Linked DNA regions of Collimonas fungivorans. The protein of the gene in region 2 interacts with the protein of the main gene of each other region in a pairwise test. Links are inferred from orthologs where the notes say so. Each region holds a gene or a part of one and is shown on either strand. Other genes may lie near its edges.

Region 1 (10,732 bases), 1.9 Mb from region 2 along the record:
GCCGGCCTGGCGATGCGGCGCATCGAGTCGACCAATAGCGGCCAGCAAGGAGTGGATCCCGATCAGTCCCCGACCGTGGCGCATATCCCCCAGGCGAGCGATAAAGAAGAAGTGGCGACCCATCCGGCCAAGGCCTCTGCCTACATGACGGAAACGGTGCTCGGCTTTAACATGCAACTGGAGCAGTTTGCCGAATTCCTGATGGTGACCCTGACCGGCATCCTGCTGTCGCATATCGGCTTTTCCGCGGCTGGTGCGCTGCTTGCCTTGCTATTGTTTTTTGTGATCCGGCCGCTTTCGGTTGCACTGGCCCTGACAGGCGCCGACGTCACGCCTTTGCAGCGGCGCCTGATGGCGTGGTTTGGCATCAAGGGCATAGGCTCCCTGTATTACCTGGTGTTCGCGCTGCAATACCGCTGGACCGCGCCCGACGGCTACCGCTCTGCTGCGCTGGCGCCGCACATCAGCTCGATGGTGCTGACAGTGGTGGCGATGTCGATCGTCATGCACGGCATTTCGTCGACACCGCTGATGGACATGTACCAGCGCCGCCGCCGGCGCTGAATCAGGCCCGACCGGCCTGGCGGTAGCTTGCCGCAGGATGCCTGGCGGGCAAGGTGGGTTGGCCGGCCTCGAACAGTTTCTCGCGCAGCGTGCCGTCTTCATACTCCAGCTTGTAAGAACCGCGCGCCTGCAACTCGGGGATCACCAGGTTGACGAAATCTTCAAAACTCTCCGGCGCCACCGTGCGCGTCAGGTTGAAACCGTCGATATCCGTGTCCCTTACCCACGCCTCCAACTGGTCCGCCACCTGCTGCGGCGAACCGACGATGGTCACATAACGGCCGCCCAACGCCAGCTGGTCGAGCAGCTTGCGTACTGTCCAGCCGGCGTCCGCCGCCGTCACCGCCTTGGCGGAAGACTGGATCGCGTTGCTGCTGGCCGGCTTGATGGCTTCGTCGATGCCATAAGCCGAAAAATCAAAACCGGTGCCGCTGGCAAAATGCGCCAGGCCCGCCTCCGGGTTGGCATGGCGGCAGTATTCGGCATATTTCTCGCGCGCCTCGGCCGCGGTCGGCGCCACGATCACGGAGATGCCCATGAAGATTTTCAGGTCTTCCCGCCGGCGGCCCGCCAGCTGCGCCTGGTCGCGCAAATCGCTGACCAGCTTGCGCGCGGCTTCCGGCTTCTGGCTGGAGATGAATACGCATTCGGCATGGGCCGCCGCGAACTGCTGGCCGCGGTCGGAAGCGCCGGCCTGGTATAGCACCGGCGTACGCTGCGGCGACGGCTCGCTCAGGTGATAGCCGTCCACCTGGTAGTATTCTCCGCGATGACTGATGCGGTGCACCTTGGCAGGATCGGCATATACCCTGCGCTGGCGGTCGCGCAATACGGCGCCGTCTTCCCAGCTGCCTTCCCACAATTTGTACAGCACCTGCATGAATTCTTCGGCGCGCTCGTAACGCGCATCGTGTTCCGGCTGTTGGCTCAGGCCCATGGCGCGCGCTGCGCTGTCCAGGTAGCCAGTGACGATATTCCAGCCTATCCTGCCGCGCGTCAGGTGATCCAGGGTCGACATGCGGCGCGCGAACAGGTACGGCGCTTCGTAGGTCAGGTTGACGGTGACGCCGAAACCAAGATTCTTGGTCACCGCGGCCATCGCCGATACCAGCAGCAGCGGATCGTTGACCGGCAGCTGTATCGATTCGCGCAAGGTGAGGTCGGCCGAGCCTTGATAGACATCGTAGACGCCGACGATGTCGGCCAGGAACAGGCCGTCGAACTTGCCGCGCTCCAGCAGCCTGGCTTGTTCAGTCCAGTATTCGATGCTGGTGTAGTCGCTGGAGCGGTCGCGCGGGTGGGTCCACAGGCCATGGTTGATATGCCCTACGCAGTTCATGTTGAACGCATTAAGGCGGATTTGTTTCTTCGGCATGTTCAGATGGCGCCGTGGCGCGGCGGATTTTTATTGTTCAGGTAATAGTTGCCGACAGCATGATATTTCCAGCGCACCGGATCGTGCAGCGTGTGGGTGCGTGCGTTGCGCCAGTGACGGTCAAGGTTGTGCTCGGACAAGGTGGCCTGGGTGCCGGCCAGCTCGAACAGCTTGCTGCCGGCCGCCAGCGATATTTCAGTCGTCAGCACGCGCGCCTCGGCCACCGCGATTGAAGCGGCGGCAACGCTGTCAACGTCCGGCTCCGCTGCAGCACGGTCCACCGCTTCGCCGGCCAGTTCAAGCAACGCTTCGGCGCCGGCCAGGCGCACCGCCAGGTCACCAAATTCACGCACGGTCAACGGATCGTCTATCGCACGCTCGACCTTGCTGTCGATCCAGGCGCGTGAGCGGCTACGCACGAATACCGCCGCATCGTGCAGCGCAGCGCGGGCGATGCCGACATCGATTGCCGCATGCAGCAATTGCGCCACCGGCCCCAGCGACGTCGGACGCTCGAAAGCGCTCTGGAACGGCAGCACCTCGTCCGCCTCGACCCGCACATTGTCCAGCACCACCGAACCGCTGCCGGTAGTGCGCTGGCCGAAACCGGACCAATCGTCGATCACGTTGACGCCGGCCGCATCGCGTTTGACGATCGCCAGCTGCTGCACGCCATCGTCGCCGATCACCGACACCGGGATCCGATGCGCATACAGCGCGCCGGTCGCATAAAATTTGCGGCCGTTGATGCGGAAACCATCGCCCTCCTTGCTCAGGCGAGTGCGCCGTTCCTGCGAAGTGCGGGTGCCGAGTTCCGCCAGCGCATTGCCGAAACGTTCGCCGGCCAGGATCCGTTCGAAATAAAAACGCTTTTGCGTTTCACTGCCGTTGACGCGCAGGATCTCGACTGCATAAAAATGATTCTGCGGAATCTGCCCCAGCGAACCGTCGGCTGCGGCAATGGTGGCGATCACTTCAGCCAGCGTGGCAAACGAGACCCCGGCCCCGCCATAAGCGCGCGGCACGGAAATCCCCCACAGGCCCGAACGGGAAAACTGTTCCAGCTCATTCAGCGGCAGCTGCCGTTCGCGATCGCGCAGGCTGGCTTCCTTGCTGAACGAAGCTGCCAGCGCGCGTGCCGCGGCCAACGCCTGGATATCGTCGAGGATGCGCACCACCGGACCTTCGGCGGCCTTGATAGGGCTAGTAGTCATGATTTCAATTCCAGGAGTGGCGTGCCGGCGCAATGCCGTTCAATACATAGTTGCCGATGGCGTGCAGCTTCCAGCGCACCGGATCGTGCAAGGTATGGGTGCGCGCATTGCGCCAATGGCGGTCCAGGTTGTGTTCAGCCAGGGTCGCGGCGGAGCCGGCCAGTTCGAACAGTTTTTCGCTGGCGTGCAAGGCAATCTCGGTGGTCAGCACCTTGGCCTTGGCAACAGCAATCGAGGCGCGCGCCGAGGCTTCGGCGTCGATCGTCACCGCGGCGATCTGGTCGAGTACGCCGGCGGCTTTGGCCAGCAATGCATTGGCCGCATGCAGGCGGATCTTCAGGTCGCCGATATCGCGGATGATGTAAGGATCGTCGCTGGCGCGCTCCACCCCGCTGTCGGCCCAGGGACGAGACCGGGCGCGCACAAAACTGATGGCGTCGTCGACCGCGGCTTCGGCAATGCCGGCGTCGATCGCCGCCTGGATCAGCTGCGATACCGGGCCCTGGATGCTGGCCTGCTCGGCCAGCTTGTGCAGCGATATGACATTTTCCACCGCCACCGGCAAGTTATCCAGCAGCACCGTGCCGCTGGCGGTGGTGCGCTGGCCGAAGCCTGACCAGTCGTCGACGATGGTCAGGCCTTGGGTGCCGCGCTTGACGAACACCAGCACCACGCGCCCCTGCTCATCGAGCGCCTTGACCGGGACCCAATGCGCAAACAAGGCGCCGGTGGAATAGAATTTCTTGCCGTTCAGGCGATAGCCGCTGGGCGTTTCCAGCAAGCGCGCTTTCATCTCCAGGATGTTCTTGGTGCCGCGTTCCGGGCCGGCGTTGCCAATTCGCTGGCCGGCCAGCACATCAGCGTAGATGCGTGCCTTCTGCGCGGCGTCGGCGTTCTGGGCGACCACACCGAGGATGCCGAAATGGTTTTGCGGAATCTGTCCCAGCGCCGGATCGGCCGAGCACAGCACGCGGAATACTTCGGCCAGCGTGCGGTAAGAAACCTCGGCGCCGCCGAATGCGCGCGGCACGCTGATGCCGCCCAGGCCGCTGGCCGAGAATTTCTCGATCTCCGCCCACGGCAAGCGCCGTTCGCGGTCGCGCTCGCTGGCGCCGGTGCGGAATTCGGCGGCCAGCGCTTGGGCTATGTCCAATGCCTCTTGGTCACTGCCGATGCGGTGCGCGGGCACGACCCGGGGTAACAGGTCGGCCTGGTTTTCTTCAATTGCGATTGTCGCGGTAGACGACATGAATCACCTCTTCTGTGACGCGTGTAGTGCTTCGTAAATGGGGGAGCCACAGAAGTGCCGATTTTTTGTGCCAGGCTAGGCGCAAACCGGAGCGATAGTGGTGCTATCGCGAGGATTTGCAACGACGCATGGCGCAAAAAAGCGGTGCTTATGTGGTTTCATCATTTGCGAAGCACTACACTAGAGTGCAACTCGTGATTGCGCTCTGTTGCGGAAGAGGAAACGATAGCTTGTGGGCGCGATCTGCGTCCAATAAGAAAAACGCTGGAGAGTATGCGAAAAACGTTTTACCGGTTTTTCACGCGACGCAGTTCAGGTCAGATAGATACAACGAGGAATACAGCAAGGCAGGCCTGGAGCCGCGGTCAGTCATCCATTACATCGAAAGACCGCGGCCGAGATAGAGAATAGCAGGAGGGGAAGGCAGTAACGATCAGTGTACTAAAGAATCAGACTGCGTCCGGGCCGGTTTCGCCAGTGCGGATGCGGATCACCTGCTCGATATTGCGCACGAAGATCTTGCCGTCGCCGATCTTGCCGGTGCGCGCCGCCTTGATGATGGCGTCCACTGCGCGCTCGGTCAGCGCATCGTCGATCACCAGTTCAACCTTCACCTTGGGCAGGAAATCGACCACGTATTCGGCGCCGCGGTACAGCTCGGTATGGCCTTTCTGGCGGCCGAAGCCTTTTACTTCAGTCACGGTCAGGCCGGTGACGCCAACTTCGGCGAGGGCTTCGCGCACCTCGTCCAGCTTGAAGGGTTTGATAACGGCGGTAATTTGCTTCATGACAACTCCTTTAGGCATTAAAACATAAATCTTTGCAGCGAGCGCTATCCCGGCCGGGGCAGCACTCAATTGAAGCGCAAGCTAGAAGAGTATATGAAAAACCCGGTTTGTCTATACGCCCAAATCAATAAGTGTATTTAAAAGACAGTCCATCGGGCCTTCACCGTTCCCGGCAAACCTGCCGTCAGCCGGGAATATTGTTCAGGTCGTCCAGCCAGACGGTCGCTTCCGAATCGCTCGGCGCGCGCCAATCGCCGCGCGGCGACAGCGAACCGCCGCTGCCCACTTTAGGTGCATTCGGCACGCAGGAGCGCTTGAATTGGCTGGTCCGGAAAAAGCGGTCGAGGAAAATCGCCAGGTTGCGCTTGATCGCAGCCAGGTCGTACTGGTTGCGCACCACCTTGGCGTCGTTCGGCCAGTTGCCGGCAGTCTTGTCTTGCCAGGCCGAGAGCGCCAGGAACGCAACTTTCGACGGCGCGAAGCCATAACGCAGGATGTAATACAGGTTGAAATCCTGCAATTCATACGGCCCAATGACGTTTTCCGTGATCTGTTCCGGCTTGCCGCTGGCCTTGCCAGGCACCAGTTCCGGGCTGATTTCTGTATCCAGGACATTGAGCAGCACGTCCGAACCCTGGCCGCCGATGGCGCCGGTCTCGGCCACCCAACGCACCAGGTGGCTGATCAGGGTCTTCGGCACGCTGGCGTTGACGTTGTAATGCGACATGTGGTCGCCCACGCCATAGGTGCACCAGCCCAGCGCCAGTTCGCTCAGGTCGCCGGTGCCGATAACGATGGCGTTGTTGAAATTGGCCAGCCGGAACAGATGGTTGGTGCGTTCGCCAGCCTGGACGTTCTCGAAAGTGATGTCGAACTGGTCCTGCCCCGCGGCGTAAGGATGGCCCAGGTCTTTCAGCATTTGCAGGCAGCTCGGGCGAATGTCGATTTCCGCCGCAGTAGCACCGACCACCTGCATCAGTTGCCGCGCCTGCAGCAGGGTGCGGTCGCTGGTGGCGAAACCCGGCATGGTGTAGGCCAGGATATTCGCGCGCGGCAGGTTCAGGCGGTCCATCGCCTTGGCGCAGACCAGCAAGGCGTGGGTCGAATCGAGCCCGCCGGAAACGCCGATCACCACCTTGGATATCTTGCTGGCGGACAGACGCTGCACCAGCGCTTGCACCTGGATGTTGTAGACCTCGGTGCAGCGTTCGTCGCGGCGTTTCGGATCGGCCGGCACATAGGGAAAACGCTCGACGCTGCGCGCCAGCGGCAAGGCCTGGTCCAAAGGCAGCGCCAGCTCGAAGCGGATCACCTCGAACCTGGCGACTTCGCCGGCATGGCGCCGCACCGACTGGCCGAAAGTAGTCTGGCGCATGCGCTCACGCGACAAGCGTTCGAGGTCGACATCGGCAAAGATGGTGTGCGAATCGTCCAGGAAACGCTCGGACTCGGCCAGCAGTTCACCGTTCTCGTAAATCAGGCCCTGGCCGTCCCAGGCCAGATCGGTAGACGATTCACCCTTGCCGGCCGAGGTATACAGATACGCCGACAGGCAGCGCGCAGACTGCTGCGCGACCAGCTGGTGGCGATAGCCCGCCTTGCCCACCACCACGTTGGAAGCCGACAGGTTGACCAGCACACTGGCGCCGGCCAGCGCCGCGAACGACGACGGCGGAATCGGCACCCACACGTCTTCGCAAATCTCGACATGGAATTTCAGCAGCGGCAGGTTGCTGACCTCGAACAGCAGCCCGGTGCCAAATGGGATGCTGGGAATGCTGGCGCCGAACAATGCAACCTGGCTGGCCGCGGCGTTTTCAGCGGGGCTGAACTGGCGCATTTCGTAGAACTCGCCGTAGTTCGGCAGGTAGCTTTTCGGGACGATGCCCTGGATCCGGCCGCCGGCGACCACTACCGCGCAATTGAACAGCTGGTGGCCGACGCGCAGAGGCAGGCCGACGATCATGGCCAGCGACAGCGTGGCTGAAGCTTCCACCACCGTCGCCAAAGCCGCTTCGCAGGCATCCAGCAAAGCGCGCTGGTGGAACAGGTCGTCGCAGGTGTAGGCGGACAAACCCAGTTCCGGGAACGCCACCAGCACAGCGCCCTGCTGCTCGGCCTGCCGGGCCAGCGCGATGGTTTCGGCGGCGTTGAACGCCGGGTCGGCTATCCGGCACTTCGGGATGGCGACGGCGACGCGCGCGAAATCATGGGAGTAAAGGTTCAGAAATTTGTTGGTTGTCATCATTCTTCCTGCGCTCTGCTTGATTGGCCAATTATCGCATGCTAATGGCCTGCCCTTGGCAGCAGGCGGCAGAACCTCGGCGGCGGTGCTAAACTCAGCGCTTTCGCCACCCACATTCACAGCTCGCCAAGTCCTTGATTAACAAGACAACAACCAAGACCTCCACGCGCATTGTTTCATCCCTGAGCGAAGTCGGCCAGGCTGCATGGGACGGACTGCTGGCCCTGCAGGCCGACGCCAATCCTTTTCTCTCGTTCACCTTCCTGCACGCCTTGCACGAAAGCGGCAGCGCCTCGGAAAAATCCGGCTGGCAGCCGCAATACCTGACCCTGTGGGAAGAAAGCTGCGACCCGAGCTGCACCCCGCCGCAGCTGATCGCGGCCCTGCCCCTGTACGTCAAATTCCATTCCTATGGCGAATACGTGTTCGACTGGGCCTGGGCCGACGCCTACCAGCGCAACGGCCTGGAATACTATCCGAAACTGCTGTCGGCGATCCCGTTCACGCCGGTCACCGGCGGCCGCCTGCTGGCGCGCGACGACCAGGCGCGGGCGGCGCTGATCGAAGTGCTGCGATCATTGCGCAAAGATACGCAGACCTCGTCCACCCACATCCTTTACCCGCCTGTCGCACAAGCCGAAGCCCTGCAACAGGCCGGCTTCATGCTGCGCAGCGGCGTCCAGTTCCATTGGCTGAACCCGGGCTACCGCGATTTCACGGCGTTTCTCGATACGCTGGAACGCAAGAAGCGCAAGAATATCCTGGCCGAACGGCGCAAGGTGGCCGATGCCGGCGTGCGCCTGCGCCGGGTGCGCGGGACAGATGCGACCGAGGCCGACTGGATCTTCTTCCACCGCTGTTATGCGCAAACCTATGCCGAACACCATTCCACGCCTTACCTGAACCTGGATTTTTTCCTTCGGATAGGGAGCAGCATGCCGCAGAATATCCTGCTGATCGTCGCCGAGCGTGACGGCCGGCCGATTGCCTCGTCGCTGCTGATCCATACCGACCAGACCTTGTACGGCCGCTACTGGGGCGCGCTCGAATTCGTGCCTTGCCTGCATTTCGAAACCGCGTATTACCAGCCGCTGGAATTCTGCATCGAGCAAAAGATCGCCTGCTTTGAAGGAGGCGCCCAGGGCGAACACAAGATGGCGCGCGGTTTCCTGCCGCAAAAAACCTGGTCGGCGCACTGGCTGGCCCATCCCGCTTTCGCCGATGCGGTGGCGAATTTCCTGGAACGCGAAGCGGACGGCATCGACAGCTATATGGATGAGCTGAACGACCGCAATCCGTTTCGATCGGCGTCGTCCTAGCAAAACAGCCGGCAGTTTACCGCCGCCGTTTTTTTGTCAGGAACACCAACGCTGCCGCAACTACCGATGCCGCGGCCAGGCCATACAGCCCGCCCTGGATCGATCCGGTCTTTTGCTCCAGATAACCAAAGGTTGCCGGCGCAACGAAACCGCCTAGATTCCCCAATGAATTGATCAGTGCGATAACGCCAGCCGCGATCCGGGCGTCCAGGTAACCTTGGGGAATAGGCCAAAAAAGCGAAGAAGCCGCCTTGAATCCTATCGCTGCGAAGCAGATCGCCACAAACGCAAATACGGGCCCGCTCGTGGTTGACATGAACATCCCGCAGGCCGCGACAACCAGCGCTATCGCCACCCACATCTGCTGATGCTTGAAGCGTGCCGCCAGAGAGGCGAAAATGTACATTGCGACGATGGAGATCAGCCAGGGTATGGAGTTGAACAAGCCGATCTGAAAATCGCTGAAATGCCCCATCTTCTTGATGATGCTTGGAAGCCAGAACGTCGCTCCATAGATAGTCAGCTGGATCGCAAAATAGACAAAACAGAAAAGTGCGATGCGGCCATCTTTCAGCAATGAAAGTGAACTCACATGTTTTGGCCTGTTGGCTTCACGCTCTTTTTGTTCGGCGTCGATGACGTCCGCCAAGGCCTTGCGCTCGGAATCGGTCAGCCATTTTGCGTCGCGCGGATGGGAGTCGAGCCTGAACCAGACTACCAGGCACAGGACAATCGATGCGACGCCTTCGATAATGAACATCCATTGCCACCCGTGGAATCCGCCGCCTTCGATCTGCAGCAGTGCACCGGACAAAGGGCCGGAAATCACGGAAGCCAAAGCCGACCCGCTGAGGAAAATCGCCATGGCTTTCCCGCGTTCGCTGTTCGGCAGCCACTGGGTAAAGTAATACACCACGCCTGGAAAGAAGCCGGCTTCCGCAACGCCTAACAGCAGCCGCATTACATAGAACGAAGTTTCACCGGTAATGAATGCCATTCCGGTAGCCACGACTCCCCATGTGAACATGATGCGAGTCAGCCAGGCCTTGGCCCCGAAACGCTGCTGCAGGATGTTCGAAGGCACCTCAAAAACCGCATAGGCCACAAAAAACAGGCCGGCTCCAAACCCGAATGCCGCCGCGCCTATGCCAAGGTCAGTCTGCAAATGGGAACGGACAAAGCCGATATTGACGCGATCAATGTAGTTTGCGATAAACATGACGACGAACAAGGGCAATATCCGCCATTTCACTTTACTGACCGCAACGTCCAGTTCGCTTCGGACATTGCCGTCAGTTGCATCGCCGCCCTTGGCGCCCGCAGATAGAAGTGCATTCACCTTACTGTCTCCTCGAATTCGATTTGCCGGACCTGTTATATTTTTAGCGGACCAAGCAAGGGATTTTGCTATTGAAATAGATGTCTGTCATCGTACAAGTAAAAATATTAATCGACAAGATTCTTTTGAAAGCATTATCCAAAAAACAGAGCGACTCCGAGTCAAAATACTAACATTTATATCAATTCGGAGCACCGATATCCGGTTTTCGGCTCCACCTAGCTATCTCGAGAATCATTCACCATGTTGTCTGTTGTCATACAATATAGTGGTTTAACCGCATATTGATCACGGTGAAACTGCCGCTTGCTGTATCAGCCCCATCCAAATACCATTGTCGGCCACGACACCCCGGCCATGCGCAAACATCCGTTCCGATCAGCTTTCAGCGGCCCGGCTTCACACAAAGAACCGCCATGCAACCCACTCATATCCTGTTAGCTCTGTTGACCGTCACGATCTGGGGCATGAATTTTGTTGTGATCAAGATCGGCCTGGCAGGCTTGCCGCCACTGCTGTTTTCGGCGCTGCGCTTCGTGTTTGCCGCGCTGCCGCTGGTATTTTTCATCAAGCGGCCGGCGATTCCCTGGCGCTTCCTGATCGGCTTCGGCCTGTTCCAGTTCGCGCTGCAATTTTCCT
Region 2 (9,958 bases):
GCGTTTCGATTGTTCGGCCGCGGCCTGGCGCTCGACGCTGATGCGCTGGCCGGGCAGGACTTTGCTGCCGAGTTCCGATACGACGACGCCGTCGACCCGGACCCAGCCGCGGGCGATCCACTCATCGGCTTCGCGGCGCGAGCATAGCCCGAGTTCTGACATGCGTTTGGAAAGGCGTAATGGTTCGGTCATGAGGTGCAAACAATAAGGAAGATAAAATACATCAGATATGCAGCGCATCCAGCAGGTCGGTTTCCAGCTGGATCTGCAGGCGTGCATGGTTGAGCGCATTGCCGTCGACCAGGAACACGTCTTCGACCCGTTCGCCGAGCGTCATGATCTTGGCGGTGTGCAGATTGATCTTGTGCTTGGCCAGCACGCTGGCGACGGAGAACAGCAGGCCGGTGCGGTCGTTGGCGGTGATCGACAGCAGGTAGTACTGGCCGCGCTCGTCGGGACGCAGGTCGACCGTCGGTGTTACCGGGAAGGTGCGCGACAGGCGCGACAGTCGTCCCTTGGACGGCGCCGGCAGGGGACTGTCGGTTTGCAGCAACAGCGTCAGTTCATGCTCGATCAGGTTGATGATGTCGCGATAGTGCTTGGCAAATAGCGGCGCGCTGATCAGGAAAGAGTCGAGCGCGTAGCCGTGCCGGGTAGTCTGGATCTTGGCGTCCAGGATGCTGAAATTCTTGCTGTCGAAATAGCTGCAGATGCGGATGAACAGATCGTTCCGGTCCTTGGTGTAGACCGCCACCTGCAGACCTTCGCCGATCGGCGCCAGGCGGCATTTGACGATCGGGCTCGGGCTATCAGTCTGGTTGTAGAAGGAACGGGTTTGCCAGGCGATGTCGGACGAGTCGTGGCGCAGGAAATAGGCGACGTCGAGCTGGCGCCACAGGGTTTCGTGGGCGTCTTCCGCCAGGCCGTACAGGCGCAGGGTTTTCAGCGCTTCTTCCTGGCGGTTTTTCAGCTCGCGGTCAGCCGACGGCGTTTCACCGCCGAGCACACGCAAGGTCATGCGGTACAGATCTTCCAGCAACTTGCCTTTCCAGGCATTCCATACCTTGGGACTGGTGCCGCGTATGTCGGCCACGGTCAGCAGGTAGAGCGCGGTCAGGTGCCGTTCGTCCTTGACCGTATTGGCAAAATTGAGGATCACTTCGGGATCCGACAGGTCCTGTTTTTGCGCCACTTGCGACATGGTCAGGTGATGCTCAACCAGGAACACCACCAGCGCGGTGTCCGCCGCCGGCAAGCCGTGCTGCTGGCAGAAGTGCAGGGCGTCGGTCATGCCCAGCTTGGAGTGGTCGCCGCCGCGGCCCTTGGCGATGTCGTGGAACAGGGCGGCGACGTACAGCAGCCAGGAACGCGGGAAATTGGCGATCAGCTGGCTGCAGAACGGATATTCATGGGCATGTTCGCTCATCGTGAAGCGGCGCACATTGCGCACCACCATCAGGATGTGCTGGTCAACGGTGTAGACATGGAACAGGTCGTGCTGCATCTGGCCGACGATGCGCCGGAAGTTCGGCAGATAGCGGCCCAGGATGCTGGTCTGGTTCATGCCGCGCAGCGCGTGGGTGATGCCTTGCGGCGCCTGGATGATCTGGATGAACAGCGAGCGGTTATGCGGATCGCGGCGGAAGCTGTTGTCGATCTTGACGCGGGCGTGCCACAAGGCGCGCCGGGTGCGTGCGGTCATGTCCTTCAGTTCGCTGTGCTGGGCCAGCAGCAGGAACAGCTCCAGCATGGCTGACGGCGTGGTCTTGAACAGGTCGTCGTGGGCGATATCGATCAGGCGGTTCAGATGGTTGAAGCGGTCGTTGATACGTTGCGGCACCATCGGCTGCGGGAACAGTTGCACTTCGATGTTCTGCAGCAGGATGGTGTTGAGCTGGGTCACCGCCTTGGCGGCCCAGTAATAACGCTGCATCAGGTATTCGCTGGCGCGCCGGGTTTCCGTGGTCTGGAAGCCGAGCGCTTCGGCAATCGGCGTCTGGACATCGAATACCAGCCGGTCTTCGCGGCGGTTAGTGTAGATGTGCAGGCGGATCCGGATATCCTTGAAAGCGCGCTCCTGGCGCGACAGCTGGCGCGCTTCGGCGGCCGTGATCAGGCCGCGCTGGGCCAGTTTGGGCCAGGATTCGCCGAGCCCGGCTGCCTTCGCCACCCACAGGATCACTTGCAGGTCGCGCAAGCCGCCCGGGCTCTCCTTGCAGTTCGGTTCCAGGCTGTACGGCGTATCTTCGTATTTGACGTGGCGCTGGCGCATTTCCAGGATTTTCCCCTGGAAAAAGGCGCAGGCGTCCATGGCGCCATTGCAGCGTTCCTGCAATTGCACGAACAGCGGATGGCTGCCGCTCACCAGCCGCGCTTCCAGCAGGCTGGTCTGGACTGTGATGTCGGCGGCGGATTCGCTCAGGCACTCGTCAACCGTGCGGATGCTGTGGCCGATTTCCAGGCCGATATCCCAGAACAGCTGCACCAGCTGTTCCAGCCGGGATTTCAATTCGGCGTCCGGACTGGCTTCCAGCAGGATCAGGACATCAACGTCGGAATGCGGGAACAGCTCGCCGCGGCCGTAACCGCCGACCGCCACCAGTGCTGCGCTGGACGGCAGTTCCAGCATTTTCCAGGCTTGCGTCAGGGCGATGTCGACACTGCGCCGCAGCGCCGTCAGCAGTTCGCCGGGTTTACCGTCCGCCAGGAAGGCAGAGATGATGGTTTGCCGCTCGCTTCTAAGCTGTTGTTTGAGTGTGGCGGCAAGGGTCGTCATGTAGGCGCGGGTCGAGATACAGCTCAACTAAGCGGCAGCGGCCGCTTGTTGGATGAATGCAGGCGGAGGCGGCGTACCCTCGGATACGGTCAGCACTTCGTAGCCGGTTTCGGTGACCAGCACGGTGTGTTCCCATTGTGCGGACAGGCTGCGATCCTTGGTCTTGATGGTCCAGCCGTCGCCCATTTCGCGGATGTCGCGGCGGCCGGCGTTGATCATCGGCTCGACCGTGAAGATCATGCCGGCTTCCAGCCGTTCCAGCGTGCCGGGGCGGCCGTAGTGCAATACCTGCGGCTCTTCGTGGAAGACCTTGCCGATGCCGTGGCCGCAGAATTCGCGGACTACGCTGTAGCCGGCTTTTTCGGCGTGCTGCTGGATCACATGGCCGATATCGCCCAGGTGCGCGCCGGGTTTGATCTTGGCGATGCCCAGCCACATGCACTCATAGGTGATGTCGCCCAGGCGCTTGGCCATGATCGACGGTTCGCCGACATAAAACATGCGGCTGGTGTCGCCATGGTAGCCATTCTTGATGACGGTAATGTCGAGATTCACCACGTCGCCGCTTTTCAGCACCTTGTCGCCCGGAATGCCGTGGCAGATGACGTCGTTGACCGAGGTGCAGATGGCCTTCGGATACGGCGTATAGCCAGGCGGGCAGTAATTCAGCGGGGCAGGGATGGTATCTTGTACATTTGTCATGTATTCATGGCACAGGCGGTCCAGCTCGCCGGTGGTGACGCCGGCTTTGACAAAAGGCGTGATGTAGTCGAGCACCTCCGAGGCAAGCTTGCCAGCGACGCGCATGCCGGCGATATCCTCAGCGGTTTTAATGGAGATGGAGGTCATAAGATTAGGAAAAATCGAGAAAATTCGGTGAATTCTTTAGCAAAAGGCGCAAAAAACGCCTGGATTCAGTCAGTATCGAGTCAATGAGCGATTATAAACGAGGCCAGCCGGATGCGCTTAAAGATATGCCTCGCAGCGCTTGAAGAAACCTGGGGTTTTGGGTTACAATCTTGGGTTAGCTCGAATTGCTATTGGGCTATATCGATGTTTGTGTAGTTTATTTTATGTGTCAAAACGCGAATTCACTCGAAAAGGGTGCTGTGTTTGTCTCTCGACAAAGGCGGTGACTGAGTGGGTTCCAGACCAAACCCTGGAGAAAATTATGTCCGTAACAATGCGTGAAATGCTGGAAGCCGGTGTCCACTTCGGTCACCAAACCCGTTTCTGGAACCCAAAGATGGCGCCGTTCATCTTCGGTCACCGCAACAAGATTCATATCGTCAACCTGGAAAAGACCCTGGGCATGTACCAGGAGGCGATGAAGTACATCCGCCAACTGTCGTCCAACCGCGGCAACATCCTGTTTGTCGGCACCAAGCGTCAAGCACGCGAAATCGTAGCTGCTGAAGCGGCGCGTTCGGGTTCGCCTTTCGTTGACCAGCGTTGGCTGGGCGGCATGCTGACCAACTTCAAGACCATCAAGACATCGATCAAGCGCCTGAAGGAAATGGAAGCATCGATCGAAGACGGTTCGGTCGAGAAGCTGAGCAAAAAAGAAGGCCTGATGTTCCAGCGCGAGCTGATCAAGCTGCAAAAAGCTATCGGCGGCATCAAGGACATGGGCGGCATTCCTGACGCAATTTTCGTGATCGACGTCGGCTACCACAAGGGCGCCATCACTGAAGCCGCCAAGCTGGGTATCCCGGTAATCGGCGTGGTTGATACCAACCACTCGCCAGACGGCGTGACTTATGTCATTCCTGGCAACGACGACTCGTCCAAGGCAATCGCTTTGTACGCTCGCGGTGTTGCCGATGCCATCCTGGAAGGCCGCGCCAATGCAGTGAACGACGTAGTTGAAGCCATCAAGGGCGCAGCTGGCGACGAATTCGTCGAAGTTAACGACCAGGCTTAAGCCCTGCATCTGAGGTTTCATACTCAGAAGAAAAAAGGGGGCGTGGTTGCCCCTTTTTTTGTATCACTTGCACCTGTTTTACCCGAATTTATTTTGAATGATGGCGCTGGATAGCTGTGGATCACCGGCACGGCGCCACTTGTTAGGAGAATAGTATGGCAGCAATTACAGCAGCACTGGTAGGCGAACTGCGCGCAAAGACTGATGCGCCAATGATGGAATGCAAGAAGGCGCTGACCGAAGCCGGCGGCGACATGGACAAGGCAGAAGAAATCCTGCGCGTGAAACTGGGCGGCAAGGCTTCCAAGGCCGCTTCCCGCGTGACCGCCGAAGGCGTGGTCGCGGCTTACATCGCCGGCGGCGTCGGCGCCCTGGTTGAAGTCAACTGCGAAACCGACTTCGTCACCAAGAACGACGACTTCCTGGCCCTGGCGAATGCCTGCGCCAAGCTGGTTGCGGAAAAAAATCCTGCTGACGTGGCTGCCCTGTCGGCGCTGCCTCTCGACGGCAGCACCGTTGAAGAGACCCGCGCGGCCCTGATCGGCCGTATCGGCGAAAACATGTCGATCCGCCGTTTCACGCGTTTCGACACTGCCGCCAAGCTGGTTTCCTACCTGCACGGCACACGCATCGGCGTGATGGTCGAATTCGACGGCGCTGACGAACAAGTCGGTAAAGACGTGGCCATGCACATCGCTGCTATGAAGCCTGTTTCGCTGTCGTCCGAGCAAGTACCTGCCGACCTGATCGAAAAAGAGCGTTCGGTAGCAACCCTGAAGGCGGCCGAATCCGGCAAGCCTGCAGATATCGCTGCCAAGATGATCGAAGGTTCGGTGCAGAAATTCCTGAAGGAAGTTTCCCTGCTGAACCAGACTTTCGTCAAGAACGACAAGCAAACCGTTGAACAGATGCTGAAGGCAGCCAACACCAGCGTTAAATCGTTCACCATGTTTGTGGTCGGCGAAGGCATCGAGAAGAAACAGGATGACTTTGCTGCAGAAGTTGCAGCGACAGTTGCTGCGGCCAAGCAGGCGTAAGCAAGAATACGGGCCGAAAGGCCCGTTTTTTTGGCTCTGAGGAATTTTCTTCCCAAGCCAAGGACTAAGGGATGCCTTGCTGAATTGCTGCCTCGTATCCAAGGGTAGGGAAAAGCCGCAGGAACCGGCGCCGCGTATTCTCGCTGTGCATGCTAAATAGCGCCGGTAGTGGATTTTGCTGCGGTTTGGCCTGACAATGGCGCTGCAGTCCTTCAGCACTACACAAGGCATCGACCAATATATATTTCAATCGGAAAGCCATAAGGGGCCCAGACCATGACAAAACCAGCTTATAAGCGTGTTCTCCTGAAACTCTCCGGTGAGGCCCTGATGGGCGACGACGCCTACGGCATCAATCGTGCAACGATTGAGCGCATGGTGGCTGATGTTGCCGAAGTGGCCAAGTTGGGCGTTGAACTGGCGATCGTGATCGGCGGCGGCAATATTTTCCGCGGCGTGGCGCCAGGCGCCCAAGGCATGGACCGTGCTACCGCTGACTATATGGGGATGCTGGCCACGGTGATGAACTCGCTGGCGCTGGCGGACGCCATGCGCCAGGTAGGCATCACGGCGCGCGTGATGTCGGCCATCAGCATCGAACAGGTAGTGGAACCGTACGTGCGGCCCAAGGCGCTGCAATACCTGGAAGAAGACAAGATTGTCATTTTTGCAGCAGGTACCGGCAATCCGTTTTTCACCACCGATACCGCGGCTGCGCTGCGCGGTTCGGAAATCGGGCCGAAATCGTCCTGAAAGCGACCAAGGTTGACGGCGTCTACAGCGCGGATCCGAACAAGGACCCGACAGCAACCCGCTATTCCCACATCACTTTCGACGAAGCGATCACCAAGCACCTGCAAGTCATGGATGCTACCGCGTTCGCCCTGTGCCGCGACCAGAAGCTGCCGATCAAGGTGTTTTCCATCATCAAGCCGGGCGCGCTGAAGCGTGTCATCCTGGGTGAAGATGAAGGCACTTTGGTACACGTTTAAATTATTTGCCCAATTTGTAATATTTGTGCAAATCGTTTGCACAAATTGCTGGCGCAAATCGCTGGCATCAATAAGTATTACTTAATTTAAAAAATCACCCGCTTTCGAAGAGGAGAACAGCATGAGTATTGCTGACGTCAAAAAGAATACCGACCAAAGAATGCAAAAGTCGCTTGAGACTTTGCGTGCCGACCTGGCGAAGGTACGCACCGGCCGCGCCCACACCGGCATTCTCGACCACATCATGGTGGAATACTACGGTAGCCCGACCAACCTGAGCCAGGTTGCCAACGTGACCCTGATCGATGCCCGCACCATCGGCGTGCAGCCGTTCGAAAAGAAAATGGTCGCGGTGGTCGAGAAGGCCATCCGCGAATCCGACCTGGGCCTGAATCCTGCCACCCAGGGCGAAATGATCCGGGTGCCGACGCCGCCGCTGACGGAAGAGCGCCGCAAGGAAATGGTGAAGCTGGTCAAGGGCGAAGCGGAAGATGCGAAAATTGCAATCCGCAATATCCGCCGCGACGCCAACGAAGGCTTGAAGAAGCTGGTCAAGGACAAGGAATGTTCGGAAGACGACGAACGCCGCGCACAGGACGAGATCCAGAAGCTGACCGACAAGTTCGTGGCTGAAATCGACAAGCAAGTGATCGATAAAGAAAAAGAGATACTGACGGTGTAAAACAGGGCAAGTACTGTATCTCCGGGGTACAGTGCTTATCTGCCGGTCTTTTCGTATTTCTCTGTTGTTTATTTCATTACTTATGGCCCATACAAGTTCCACGCAAACGCTACCAGCAATTCCGACGGTGCCGCGGCACGTTGCCATTATCATGGACGGCAACGGCCGCTGGGCGACCAAGCGTTTTTTGCCGCGTTTCGCCGGCCATGGCAAGGGCGTCGAAGCAGTGCGGACGGTGGTCGAAGCCTGCGTTGCGCGCGGCGTCGAATACCTGACGCTGTTTGCCTTCAGCTCGGAAAACTGGCGCCGTCCGGCCGACGAAGTGTCCTTGCTGATGCGTTTGTTCGTGGTGGCGCTGGAACGCGAGGTCAGCAAGATGCACGCCAACGGCATTCGCCTGAAAGTGGTCGGCGACCTGAGCCGTTTCGACGCCAAGCTGCAACAGATGATCGATAACGCCGAGCGCAAGACGGCCGGCAACACTACCTTGACCGTGACCGTCTGCGCCAACTACGGCGGCCGCTGGGATGTGATGCAGGCGGTGCAGAAGATGCTGGCCGCGCGCGGCTCGGATTCAGGGCAGGATCCCTCGGTGTTTTCCGAGGAAGAGCTGGCGCAGCACCTGGCGATGGCCTATGCGCCCGAGCCGGACCTGTTCATCCGCACCGGCGGCGAGCAGCGCATTTCGAATTTCCTGCTGTGGCAGCTGGCCTACAGCGAACTCTATTTCACCGATACCTACTGGCCGGATTTCGGCGCCGGCGAGCTGGACCAGGCGATTGCCTCCTATCAGCAGCGAGAGCGCCGTTTCGGACGCACCAGCGCGCAATTGCTGGAACAGGCTTCCTGATGCTGAGAACGCGTGTCATCACGGCCTTGCTGTTATTGGCAGTCCTGCTGCCGATCTTGTATTTCAATTATTTCCCCGCATTCGCCGTCGTTTCGACGCTTTTTTTTGCCGCCGCCATCTGGGAAAGCGCCAGGATCTTCGGCGCTGCTCCTAAAGCAGCCCTGGCCTGGGGCTTGGCGGCGCTGATCCTGTTTGCCGCCATCATGTACTACGGCAGCGGTCCCGATATCCGTCTGCTGTTCATGCTGTGCGTGGCAATCTGGGGTTTGCGGTTCGTGCCGGCGCTCGGTTTTGGCTTGCCGCCGCTGGCCAGCTTCGCCAACCGCATGGTCGCCGGCACCTACGCGATTGCCATTTTCGGCTGTTTCCTGGCGATCGTGGTGCTGTTCCATCACTCTCCTTTATATCTGCTGTCGGTCCTGGTGATCGTCTGGGTGGCGGATATCGGGGCTTATTTTTCCGGCAAGGCATTCGGCCGCCATAAGCTTGCGCCATCGATTTCTCCCGGCAAGTCCTGGGAAGGGGCGCTTGGCGGCTGGTTCCTGGTGCTGGCCATGATGTTCGGTTTTAGCCTGGCGCCGGCGCTGGCCGAGACCTTCCCGGCACGCCTGCTGGCAAGCTGGGGCTGGGCCGGATTGCTGGTGGCGGCGACGGTGCTGGTAGCCGCCAGCGTGGTCGGCGATCTGTTCGAGTCGCTGCTCAAGCGCCGCGCCGGCATCAAGGACAGCAGCAACCTGCTGCCTGGCCATGGCGGCGTGCTGGACCGGGTCGATGCGCTGATCCCGGTATTGCCGCTGGCTGCCTTATTGAGTTTCTGGTTTTAGGTCGTATGCAAAATATTACTATTCTCGGCTCCACCGGTTCGATCGGCATGTCGACGCTGGATGTGCTGTCGCGCCATCCTGAACGTTATTCGGTCTATGCCCTGACCGCCCACAGCCGGGTCGAACAGCTGGCGGAGCAATGCCTGCGCTTCAAGCCGCAGCTGGCCGTGGTCGGCAGCGCGGCGGCGGCGCAGCAGCTGAGCGCCTTGCTGCAAGACAAAGCGCCCGCGATCGAAGTGCTGTTTGGCGATGCTGCGCTATGCCAGGTGGCCAGCGCCGAGGCTTGCGACACGGTGATGGCTGCCATCGTCGGCGCTGCCGGGCTGGCGCCTAGCCTGGCCGCGGCCAGGGCCGGCAAGAAGATCCTGCTGGCGAACAAGGAAGCGCTGGTCATGTCCGGCCAGCTGTTCATCGATGCGGTGAAGCAGAGCGGCGCCGTGCTATTGCCGATCGACAGCGAACACAATGCAGTTTTCCAATGCCTGCCGCATGGCTATCAGCGCCAGCCGGCTGCGCTTGGCGTAGAAAAAATCCTGTTGACCGCGTCCGGCGGCCCGTTCCTGCACCGGGCGGTAGAGACGCTGGAGTCGGTTACCCCGGAAGAGGCAGTAGCCCACCCGAACTGGGTCATGGGACGCAAGATTTCGGTCGACTCCGCGACCATGATGAACAAGGGCCTGGAGGTGATCGAGGCGCACTGGCTGTTCGGCGCCGCCGCCAGCCAGATCGAGGTGGTGATCCATCCGCAAAGCGTGATCCACTCCATGGTGTCTTACATCGACGGTTCGGTGCTGGCGCAGCTGGGCAATCCCGACATGCGCACGCCGATCGCCTATGCGCTGGCCTATCCGGAACGGATCGCGTCCGGCGTCA
Region 3 (10,875 bases), 3.5 Mb from region 2 along the record:
GAAAAGAAGAGGGCGCGACGGTGAAGAGATGGATCTGGCGCGCCTACGGAAACCATCTTAGCGGCCGCAAATTAAAATCAGCTTAAACCGGATAGCTATCTGCGTATTCAGCTGTAGTAATAGGGTTTGCTTGGCACGCTGTCCTTGTCCGCCCTTTTTTGTTCGTCCAGGTTGACGTCGCGATCCCAGAATATGTGCCAGCCCTTGCTTTGCTCATCGATCACTTCGGGGTGCTCTTCGAGAAACTTGTCCAGGAACTGCGTGATTTCCGCAACATAACCATCATGACCGGCCTTGTAGGTTTTCGGTTTGGTAAACATATGACCTCCAATCCTGATGATTTTTGGACTTCCAGCCGCGCCTTGAGTTTCCTGCGCCTGTTTTTAATGGCGCAGGCACGCAGCTGCAGCGCTGCGGGAAATTGCCTGGGAGCACAGAAATATTGCAAATGAGAACTAAAAATATAGATCGTTCTACTCACATGTTGTAATATTTCCTCGCATCAACATTGCAATCTTGACCATCGCTACAGCTGCTCAATGATAGGCTGCACCCGTTAACGTCAGAAAACCTCATTTGTCAAAATGTCATTCGGATAATTGATGTGGTGTGGAGACGTTGCTACTTTTCACTGGAGATGGCTCGTGGACAACATTAAAAGAGGGGCTGGCAAGCGCCAGCAAATTGTGGACAAGGCGACCGAGTTGTTTTCCGCGCATGGTTTTCATCCGGTCGGTGTGGATCGGATCATTGACGAATCCAACGTGGCGAGAATGACCATGTATCGCCATTTCGCCGGAAAAAACGACTTGATCGGGGAGGTCCTGGGGCAGCGCTTCACATTCATCGTCGACAGCATCTCTCAGCAGCTGGCGCCGATGGAAGACGCTGACGCCCGGATCAAAGGCATTTTTGACTGGTACGGAGCCTGGTTTCGCAGTCCTGAATTCGCGGGTTGCTTGTTCGAGCGGGCGCTTGCCGAATTCGGCACTGCCTATCCCGGGGTATCGGAAGTAGCAATCGGCTACAGGGTGAAATTGTTCGGATGGTTTGAAGAATTACTGTTGGAAATAGTGCCAGACAAGACCGCAAAACAGTTGGCCGGCGTGTTTGTGATGCTGCTCGACGGCGCCACGATCGACGCTCGCGCGTTCAATGATCCGTCGGCAGCGGAACGCGCCTGGGAGGCCGCGGAACTGCTGTTGAACCAGGCGAAGAACGCAGCGCGATGAATGCCGCGGGATGGTTTTGCAAATTGACTCTTGAGATCCCAAAAAAAGAAGAGGTCCCGGAAGTTAAATTTTCGTGCGGTGAGGAATTATCGCCAGCAAACGGTGGCGGGCGGATTGGGAACCGGCGGCCAGCTTTCTGTCCAGGGCGACGGCGATAGTGGAGCTCCGGCCAGGTAGAAAACAGCAAAGCGTTCATCCAGCCAGTAAATTGCATGGCGCCGCGTTATTTTGCGCAGGCATGAATTCATTTGTCCTGTAGCGCGCGCCGATACTGGATCGCTTCCGCCACATGGGGCGCGCCGATGATATCGGCCGCGGCCAGGTCGGCGATGGTGCGCGCCACTTTCAGCACCCGGTGATAGGCGCGCGCCGACCAGTGCAGATGCGCCATCGCGCCGCTCAACAGTTTTTCGCCGGCGCCGTCGGGCTTGCAGTAACAATCGATTTCGCTGGCCGACAAGCCGTTGTTTTGCTTACCTTGGCGCGTCAGCTGCACGGCATGCACCTGCGCCACCCTGGCCGCTATTGCGGCGGTGGACTCGCCGTCGGCCTGCCCGAGCAACTGTTCGTGAGGCACCGCGGCTACCTGGATCTGCATGTCGATGCGATCGAGCAAGGGCCCCGAGATCTTGTTTTGATAACGCAGGATCTGGTCGGGCGTGCAGCGGCATTGCTTGACCGCATGCCCAAGATAGCCGCAAGGGCAAGGATTCATCGCTGCGATCAGCTGGAATTGCGCGGGGAAATCGGCCTGACGCGCGGCCCGCGAGATCGTGATGTGGCCGGATTCCAGCGGTTCGCGCAATACTTCCAGCACCCGGCGGTCGAACTCCGGCAGTTCGTCGAGGAACAGCACGCCGCGATGCGCCAGGGAAATTTCACCGGGGCGCGGCGGGCTGCCGCCGCCAACCAGCGCCACGCCGGAAGCAGTGTGGTGCGGCGCCCGGTACGGCCTTACCTTCCAGCGTTCACCGGAAAAGCCGCTGGTGAGCGACTGTACTGCCGCCGATTCCAGCGCTTCGCGGTCGCTCATGGGCGGCAAAATCCCGGGGAAACGCGTCGCCAGCATGGATTTTCCGGTGCCTGGAGGGCCCACCAGCAACACGCTATGGCTGCCCGCCGCGGCAACTTCCAGCGCGCGCTTGGCTTGCATCTGTCCTTTGACATCGCAGAAATCGAGGTAGGGAGGGGGCCGCCGCCGCAGCTCTGCCGTATGGCGCAACAACCTGGTTTCTTGCTGCCGGGAAGAAAAATGGGCGCATACCTGCAACAGGGAATCCGCGGGAAAAATGCGGGCATCGCCAACCAGCGCCGCTTCGTCGGCATTGCCGCGCGGCAGGATGAAAGCATGGCGTTCACCGCAATCGGCGGTCATGGCGAAAGTCATTGCCAGTGCGCCGCGTATCGGCCTCAACTCGCCCGACAGCGACAGTTCTCCGGCAAATTCGTATTGATCGAGTTCATCCGACGGCATCTGCCCGGATGCCGCCAGGATGCCGAGCGCGATCGGCAAATCGAAGCGGCCCGATTCTTTCGGCAAATCGGCTGGCGCCAGGTTGACGGTGATGCGGCGTGAGGGAAATTCGAAACGGGCGTTTTGCAGTGCCGCGCGGACCCGGTCCTTGGATTCCTTGACCTCGGTTTCGGGCAGGCCGACGATGGTGAAAGACGGCAAGCCGTTGGCCAGGTGGACTTCAACCGTGACTGCGGGCGCTTGCATGCCTGCCAGCGCCCGGCTTTTTAGCACCGCCAGCGTCACTGGCGCGGTTAGGGAGCCTCGGAAAACCTGCTGCGCGACGCAATCTCAGCACTGCGATGCTCACCGTACTTTCGTACGGCTGCGCTTCTCCTGCTGACCTTGCGCCGCTCGCGACGGTTTTTCGAGCTCCCTGTCATGGGCGTTTCAGTTGCGCCTCAAGCTCGGTAACGCGAGCTTCAAGCGCTTCGAGTTTGGCGCGGGTGCTTGCCAGTACCTGGGCTTGCACGTCGAATTCTTCACGTGTGACCAGGTCCAGCTTGGAGAAACCCTGGCCCAGCATGGCCTTGACGTTTTTCTCGATATCCTTGGCAGGAGAGTTTTCGATGGCCTGGTTGATCTTGGCTTGGATGTCGTCAAAAAAGTTGGGTTTGTTCATGATCGGCCCTTCGAGGTAAATAAGAAAAATGATAACCGATACAGGCAGACCCGACATCGGAATTCTGATCCGGAAGGGCGGTTTAAGTCATTACTGCCTTGCTTCTCTCATCAAGTGATTTGCTTTCGATACTGTACGAAACCGGAACGTTGCGCGATGCGGTCGTACAGCTGCATGGCGGTGCTGTTGGTTTCGTGCGTCAGCCAGTGCACGCGAGTGCCGCCGGCGGCCTTGGCTTGCGCATAAACATGTTCGATCAGCAAGCGGCCGACGCCGGCGCCGCGCTGTTGCGGCGCGACGTACAGGTCTTGCAGGTAGCAGGAATCTTCCACCGTCCAGCAGGAGCGGTGGAAAATCCAGTGGACCAGGCCGACCGCTTTGCCATCTGCCATCGCCAGCGCGCCGAACGCAGGTTCCTTGGGATCGAGCAGGCGCTGCCAGGTCACCAGGCGCGTAGCTTGCGGGATATCGACTTCATAAAAATCCTGGTAACCCTGCCATTGCAGCTGCCAGGCGGGGAAATCCTGCTCGCTGAGCGGCTTGATCTGAATTGACGAGCGTGGTGCAGATGCCAAGATAACCTCCTGTGGAACGGCGTGGCGATGGACGCAAAGCAGCATCTATCGTAGCGCCACAAGCTGGTGTTACGAAAGGTCCAAGATTGGCTATATTCATAGGTCCACTGCGAAGTAGGCAAAGCGGCTATCCGGCATGCGCTTATTGTCCTTGCAACAATCCCGATCCTGATTTGTAGCCGACTACAGGCTGTCATGTAGTTTTCTATTCCATGTTGGCGCACCAAAATGAGGCTTCTTTAAACTGGAGCCCCATGATGGTGCATTTCGCTGCCGATATTTTTGTGCAAGCACATCCCTTGATTAACAATCAGCAAAAGCAGTGGATAAAACGCCCCACAAGGGGCGCTAGCCATCGAAAAACGGCAGTCGGCGCGGTTGGCATGGGTTCTGCTATGGAAAGTCCGAGGAGTACTGATTTAGCGGTTTTTCATTCAACATACCAACAGGGACATCCATGAAAAAGCTGATTTTAGCCGCAGCAATAGCAGCAAGTTTCTCCGCAGGTCTCGCTCATGCCGAAGACGCCAAGCCGGATAACGAGATCAGTTATAACATTGGCGCGGTCAACGACTATCGCTTCCGCGGCATCTCGCAAACGCGTTTGGACCCGGCGATACAGGGTGGCGCGGACTACACCAATAACCCGACCGGGCTGTATGCGGGGACCTGGCTGTCCAACATCAAGTGGATCAAGGATGCGGTCGACACCGCCAACACCGGCACCGGCGGCAAGGGTTCGATTGAATGGGATATCTACGCCGGCAAGCGCGGCGAGCTGCCGGGCGGTTTCACGTATGACGTGGGCGGCCTGTATTACTACTACCCGACCAACAACTATAGCCAGATCGGCCGCAACGCCAATACCTTCGAACTGTACGGACAACTCGGCTACGGTCCGGCTTATTTCAAGTACTCGCATGCGCTGACTAACCTGTTCGGCACCGTCGACAGCAAAGGCAGCGCTTATTACGATGCCGGCGCCAATATCGATGTCGGCGCGGGCGTCACGCTGGGGCTGCATGTGGGCCACCAGACAGTGGAGCACGCCAGCTTCTACAGCTACACCGACTGGAAAATCGGCGCCACCAAGACTTTCGAGCAGCTGGCGGGCGTGACTTTGGGGCTGGCTTATGTCGGCACCAACGCCAAGGACAACGCCTATGTCAGCCCGAGCGGCAAGAACCTGGGCCGCGACGGGGTGGTGTTTTCGGTAGCGAAGACTTTCTGACGTATTGCGGGACAGAGTTTAAGAGGCGCCGCATGGCGACGAATTACTCTGTCCCCAACTGACTAGGACGTGAGCATAAAGCAAAGCCGGATTACGCAAAACCTAAGCGAGCTGAATCCCTAAATACGATAAAACACGAGGCCGACATGAAACTGATTACAGCAATCATCAAACCATTCAAGCTCGACGAGGTGCGTGAAGCGCTTTCGGCGATTGGCGTACAAGGCATTACCGTGACCGAGGTCAAGGGTTTCGGCCGCCAGAAAGGGCATACTGAGCTATACCGCGGCGCCGAGTACGTGGTCGATTTTTTGCCGAAGACAAAAATCGAAGCAGCGGTGGACGACAGCATCCTGGAGCAGGCGGTAGAAGCGATTGAAAACGCGGCCCGCACCGGCAAGATCGGCGACGGCAAGATTTTTGTATTTGATCTGCAGGAAGTTATTCGTATTCGTACCGGTGAAACCGGCAAAGATGCAATCTAAGGGGATAAAAAATATGAACATCAAAAGTACGTTCGCTACGATTTTGGCGGCTTGCACGCTGATCGCGGCTACTTCCATGTTGCCGGCATCGGCTGCCGACGAGCCATCAGCAAGTGCTAGCGCAAGCGTAGCAGCAGCTAGCGCAGACGCTCCAGCTGCTGCGCCTGCAGCAGTTACCGCGGCGCCGGCTGCTTCAGCGCCTGCCGCAGCTGCACCGGCTGCCAGCGCTCCTGCCGCCGCTGCCGCGCCAGTACCGAACAAGGGCGATACCGCCTGGTTGCTGGTATGTACAGCATTCGTGATCCTGATGACATTGCCGGGCCTGGGCCTGTTCTACGGCGGCCTGGTGCGCAGCAAGAACATGCTGTCGGTGCTGATGCAGTGTTTCACTGTGTTCTCGCTGATCATCGTGCTGTGGATACTCTACGGCTACAGCATCGCGTTCACCGAAGGCAATGCGTTCTTCGGCGGTTTCAGCCGCCTGTTCTTGCATGGCATGACGCCGGATTCCGTTGCCGCCACGTTCAGCAAAGGCGTTGTGGTGCCTGAGTTTGCCTACGTGGTGTTCCAGGGTGCGTTTGCCGCAATTACCTGTGCCCTGATCATCGGTGCTTTTGCCGAGCGTGCCAAGTTCTCGGCGATCCTGGTGTTCACTGTCCTCTGGTTCACCTTCGCCTATCTGCCGATGGCGCATATGGTCTGGTTCTGGCCTGGTCCGGATGGTTTCACCGACGCTGCCGCTGCAGAAAAACTGACCGCAACCGGCGGCTGGCTGTTCCAGAAGGGCGCGCTTGATTTCGCCGGCGGCACCGTGGTGCATATCAATGCCGCTATCGCCGGCCTGGTCGGTTCGTACGTGATAGGCAAGCGCGTCGGTTTCGGCAAGGAAGCGTTCAAGCCGCACAGCCTGACCCTGACCATGGTCGGCGCCTCGCTGCTGTGGTTCGGCTGGTTCGGTTTCAACGCTGGCTCCGCGCTGGAAGCCAACGGCAGCGCTGCACTGGCTTTCATCAATACCTTGCTGGCGACTGCCGCTGCGGTATTGAGCTGGAGCGCCGGTGAATGGATCGGCAAGGGCAAGCCTTCGATGCTGGGCGGCGCTTCGGGTGCTGTTGCGGGCCTGGTGGCAATTACGCCAGCCGCCGGTTTTGTCGGCCCGATGGGCGCGCTGATCATGGGCTTGCTGGCAGGCTTCGTCTGCCTGTGGGGCGTCACCGGCCTGAAACGCTTGCTGGGTGCGGACGATGCGCTGGACGTGTTTGGCGTGCATGGCGTCGGCGGTATCCTGGGTGCGTTGCTGACTGGCGTGTTTGCGGCGCCTAGCCTGGGCGGCACCGGCATCTATGATTACGTCGCCAATGCCGTGACACCGGACTATTCGATCCCTGGCCAGCTGTGGATCCAGTTTGAAGGCGTGCTGACAACCCTGGTCTGGTCGGGTGTGGTTTCGCTGATCGCATTCAAGCTGGTCGACATCGTCATGGGCTTGCGCGTGACCGAAGAAGAAGAACGCGAAGGCCTGGACATCTCCAGCCATGGCGAATCTGCTTATCACGACTAAGTCTTGCCTGAGCCTGCCGGATAGCTGCTGTACTGGCTATCCGGCGCGCCGTTCGATGTAATCCCAGGCATGCCCTGGGATTTTGTTTTTTTGCCGCATATGCTTCAGGAGATTCCAGCTTGGATCCGACCATCACCCCGCAACGCCTGACCGCATGCACGGTTGAAGACGTCAAGGCGAACCAGTTCGATCAGGTGGTGGGCCCGCTCACCGATATCCTGATGGCTTGTGTGGAGCAGGGCGCCAGCATCGGATTCCTGGAAACGCCGAATGCCGAAGATGCCTTTTCATTCTGGTACGGCGTCAGCGGTTCGCTGGTGAGCGGTGGCCGGCGCTTGCTGGTGGCGCGGTTTGCCGGCCAGATCGTCGGCACCGTACAGCTGGTGCTGGCGGCGCCGGCCAATGGCCGTCACCGGGCCGAGATTTCCAAGCTGCTGGTGCATCCCGATGTGCGGCGCAAGGGTGTCGCGCGCGTGCTGATGCAGCAGACGGAAGCGATTGCGCGCGCTGATGGCCGCTCCCTGCTGTTCCTGGAAACGCGCACCGGCGATGCGGCGGAATCCTTGTACAGCGCCCTGGGGTTTGAACTGGCGGGCATTGTTCCCGCTTATGCCCGTTCGACTACGGGCAAGCTGAGCGACAGCAGCTTCATGTACAAACGGATCTGATTCTTGCGGGAGCAGGCTGCCCCGGCCGGATTCGATGATAATATGATATCTTTTGAAAGCGCCCGACGGCGCTTTTTTTGTTTTTCCGGGACTTTAAAAATCCGCGACCGGCCCGATGTAAACTTGGCTCATGGACGCGCTTGCCGGACCGTCGCCGTGGATGACATCCCAGCGGCTTCTCAACAGTTGAGCGGCGAAATAATGCGTTTCCCGTTAGAATCTGCGTCTCTTGCCTGTCATGGGAGTCCTGAAAGACATTCCTGCCACAGGCACGCGCAAGTTTGCTGCATAGTTCCCAAAAGAAAGTTTTATATGGTTCCCCACCTTGTCACCGCCCTGAACGGCCCTTTGCTCGATCTGGAAAAGAAAATCCTCGCGGCCACGCCGGCTATCGAGCGCTGGTTCCGGATGGAATGGCAAGAGCACACGCCGCCGTTCTATTGTTCGGTCGACCTGCGCAATTCCGGCTACAAGCTGGCCCCGGTGGACACCAACCTGTTTCCGGGCGGATTCAGCAATCTGTCGCCCGAGATGCTGCCGCTGGCGATACAGGCGGCCATGGCGGCCATCGAAAAATATTGTCCGGACGCCAAAAACCTGCTGCTGCTGCCGGAGCTGAACACACGCAATACTTTCTATTTGCAGAACGTAGCGCGCCTGATGCAGATTTTCCGCCAGACCGGTTTGCATGTACGGCTGGGTACGCTTGATGAAAGCGTGAAAGAATTGCAAACGATCGAATTGCCTGACGGCAGCACCATCACGCTGGAGCCGCTGGAGCGCTCCGCCAATGGTCGCCGCCTGGGCCTGAAGAATTTCGACCCCTGCACCATCTTGCTGAATAACGATCTGTCTTCCGGCACGCCGTCGATACTGGAGCACCTGAACGAGCAGAATGTATTGCCGCCGCTGCACGCCGGCTGGACCGTGCGCCGCAAGAGCAACCATTTCACGGCTTACGATGAGGTGGTCAAGAAATTCTCGAAGCTGGTGGATGTCGATCCGTGGATGCTGAATCCGTTTTTCGCCAAGGTCGACCAGGTCGATTTCCTGGCGGTGGACGGCGATGACAAGCTGGCCGCCAGCGTCAGTTCGCTGTTGGCCAAGATACGCAAGAAATACAAGGAATACGGGATTACTGAAAAACCGTTCGTGATCGTCAAGGCCGACGCCGGCACCGACGACATGGGCGTGATGAGCGTGACCGACGTCAGCCAGATCAAGGACCTGAGCCGCAAGCAGCGCGAGAAACTGTCGCTGGGCAAAGCCGGCGGCGAAATCCATGACCTGATCATCCAGGAAGGCGTACATACTTTCGAACACATCAACGACGCGGTGGCGGAACCGGTGGTGTACATGATCGACCGCTATGTGGTCGGCGGTTTCTACCGGGTGCATGCCGAGCGCGGCATCAACGAAAACCTGAACGCGCCAGGCGCCCATTTTGTGCCGCTCGCATTCGCCCAGCAGCATGCGCTGCCGGACATGCTGGCCAAGCCGGGCACCACTGCGCCGAACCGCTTCTATATGTATGGGGTGGTCGCACGCCTCGGTTTACTGGCTGCTTCGCTGGAAATGGAAAAAACCGATCCGAACCCGGAAGAATATTAATACGCTGTCCTGACAACCATAGGGCCTGAAAAATGAAAATTGCTTTCCTTGCCGATCCGCTCGATACCTTCAAGACGTATAAGGATTCGACTTACGCCATGATGGTCGAAGCCGTCAAGCGCGGCCATACCATCTATGCGTTCGAGCAAAAGGACATGGCGCTGGAAAGCGGGATTGTCACGGCCAATGTCGTCCGCGTGAATTTAACCGGGGACGATAAGGATTGGTATAAGGCCAGTGCACCCTCCGCCATGTTCCTGTCCGAGTTCGATGCGATCCTGCTGCGCAAGGACCCGCCTTTCGACATGGAATACATCTACACCACGTATCTGCTGGAATTGGCGGAAACACAAGGTGCGCGGGTATTCAACAAACCGCAGGCGATCCGCGACCACAATGAAAAGCTGGCGATTGCCCAATTCTCCAAATACACCTCGCCGACCCTGGTCACGCGCGATGCGGCCCGCTTGCGCGCCTTCCACGCGGAGCACCAGGACGTGATCCTGAAGCCGCTCGACGGCATGGGCGGCACCGGCATTTTCCGGGTGCGGCAAGACGGCCTGAACCTGGGCTCGATCATCGAAACCCTGACCGACAACGGCCATCGCACCATCATGATCCAACGTTTCATCCCGGAAATAGTCGCCGGCGACAAGCGCGTTCTGGTAATTGGCGGTAAAGTCGTGCCCTATTCGCTGGCGCGGATCCCCCAGGGCAGCGAAGTGCGCGGCAACCTGGCGGCCGGCGGCATCGGCGTCGCCCAGCCGCTGACGGCGCGCGACCGCGAAATCGGCGAAGCACTTGGACCGGTGTTATCACAGCGCGGCCTGTTACTGGTAGGATTAGACGTGATTGGCGATTATCTGACCGAAGTCAACGTCACCAGCCCGACTTGCTTTCAGGAAATCAAGCAGCAGGCCGGTTTTGATGTTGCCGAGATGTTCATCGATGCGCTGGAAGCGGCGCTGTAACTTATTTTGTTGTCCTGGTCACTGGCAGCCGAAGCTGCAGACCAGGACGGTCGTTGCTGTAAAACCGTTGTAAACCGGGACGAATCCGCAAGCCGGATTTGAAATTGAAACTATGATTGGCATTCTCCTTTTAACCCACGCCCCTCTGGGCCAGGCATTCATCGCAGCTGCCTCTCACGTGTTTCGCCAGATGCCGGAGCGGCTGGAAGCAATCGATGTGGTGGCCGACCAGAATCCCGTCGAAGTGCAGAAACTGGCCAAGCAGGCCGCGGCGCGCCTGGACGATGGTTCGGGGGTGCTGGTGATTACCGACGTCATGGGCGGTACGCCATCCAATTGCACACTGCCGTTTTGCACCGGCAACCAGACCCAGGTGATTGCCGGCATCAGCCTGCCGATGCTGCTG

What was found.
Region 1: the proteins of CFter6_RS07650 (region 2) and CFter6_RS15900 interact in binary tests that used the Escherichia coli proteins (3 or more experiments, as listed by UniProt). The link is inferred for Collimonas fungivorans from one-to-one orthologs.
Region 3: the proteins of CFter6_RS07650 (region 2) and CFter6_RS23205 interact in binary tests that used the Escherichia coli proteins (3 or more experiments, as listed by UniProt). The link is inferred for Collimonas fungivorans from one-to-one orthologs.

The regions. Positions count from the first base shown.
Region 1 is NZ_CP013232.1:3,715,183-3,725,914, forward strand. Bases 3,522-6,347 are described here. They hold CFter6_RS15900 (P-II family nitrogen regulator), read right to left. Parts: upstream 5,191-6,347; coding sequence 4,852-5,190; downstream 3,522-4,851. Other genes in these bases: CFter6_RS15895 (SfnB family sulfur acquisition oxidoreductase), read right to left, coding at 3,522-4,402; CFter6_RS15905 (NAD(+) synthase), read right to left, coding at 5,375-6,347. Outside these bases: CFter6_RS15880 (cation:proton antiporter), read left to right, coding at 1-564; CFter6_RS15885 (LLM class flavin-dependent oxidoreductase), read right to left, coding at 566-1,939; CFter6_RS15890 (SfnB family sulfur acquisition oxidoreductase), read right to left, coding at 1,942-3,153; more of CFter6_RS15895, read right to left, coding at 3,158-3,521; more of CFter6_RS15905, read right to left, coding at 6,348-7,438; CFter6_RS15910 (GNAT family N-acetyltransferase), read left to right, coding at 7,570-8,754; CFter6_RS15915 (MFS transporter), read right to left, coding at 8,771-10,027; CFter6_RS15920 (EamA family transporter), read left to right, coding at 10,510-10,732. UniProt on the Escherichia coli protein: P-II indirectly controls the transcription of the glutamine synthetase gene (glnA). P-II prevents NR-II-catalyzed conversion of NR-I to NR-I-phosphate, the transcriptional activator of GlnA. When P-II is uridylylated to P-II-UMP, these events are reversed.
Region 2 is NZ_CP013232.1:1,787,934-1,797,891, forward strand. Bases 1-3,161 are described here. They hold CFter6_RS07650 ([protein-PII] uridylyltransferase), read right to left. Parts: upstream 2,777-3,161; coding sequence 224-2,776; downstream 1-223. Other genes in these bases: CFter6_RS07645 (pseudouridine synthase), read right to left, coding at 1-192; map (type I methionyl aminopeptidase), read right to left, coding at 2,804-3,161. Also shown: more of map, read right to left, coding at 3,162-3,625; rpsB (30S ribosomal protein S2), read left to right, coding at 3,948-4,700; tsf (translation elongation factor Ts), read left to right, coding at 4,856-5,737; frr (ribosome recycling factor), read left to right, coding at 6,851-7,411; uppS (polyprenyl diphosphate synthase), read left to right, coding at 7,494-8,261; CFter6_RS07685 (phosphatidate cytidylyltransferase), read left to right, coding at 8,261-9,085; ispC (1-deoxy-D-xylulose-5-phosphate reductoisomerase), read left to right, coding at 9,091-9,958.
Region 3 is NZ_CP013232.1:5,280,528-5,291,402, reverse strand. The notes cover bases 4,020-6,988. They hold CFter6_RS23205 (P-II family nitrogen regulator), read left to right. Parts: upstream 4,020-5,319; coding sequence 5,320-5,658; downstream 5,659-6,988. Other genes in these bases: CFter6_RS23200 (ammonium transporter), read left to right, coding at 5,672-6,988; CFter6_RS23210 (TorF family putative porin), read left to right, coding at 4,400-5,173. In the rest of the region: CFter6_RS23235 (DUF3460 family protein), read right to left, coding at 108-320; CFter6_RS23230 (TetR/AcrR family transcriptional regulator), read left to right, coding at 645-1,232; CFter6_RS23225 (YifB family Mg chelatase-like AAA ATPase), read right to left, coding at 1,477-2,991; CFter6_RS23220 (accessory factor UbiK family protein), read right to left, coding at 3,125-3,367; CFter6_RS23215 (GNAT family N-acetyltransferase), read right to left, coding at 3,478-3,987; more of CFter6_RS23200, read left to right, coding at 6,989-7,219; CFter6_RS23195 (GNAT family N-acetyltransferase), read left to right, coding at 7,339-7,887; gshA (glutamate--cysteine ligase), read left to right, coding at 8,200-9,498; gshB (glutathione synthase), read left to right, coding at 9,531-10,469; CFter6_RS23180 (PTS sugar transporter subunit IIA), read left to right, coding at 10,582-10,875. UniProt on the Escherichia coli protein: Involved in the regulation of nitrogen metabolism. Regulates the activity of its targets by protein-protein interaction in response to the nitrogen status of the cell.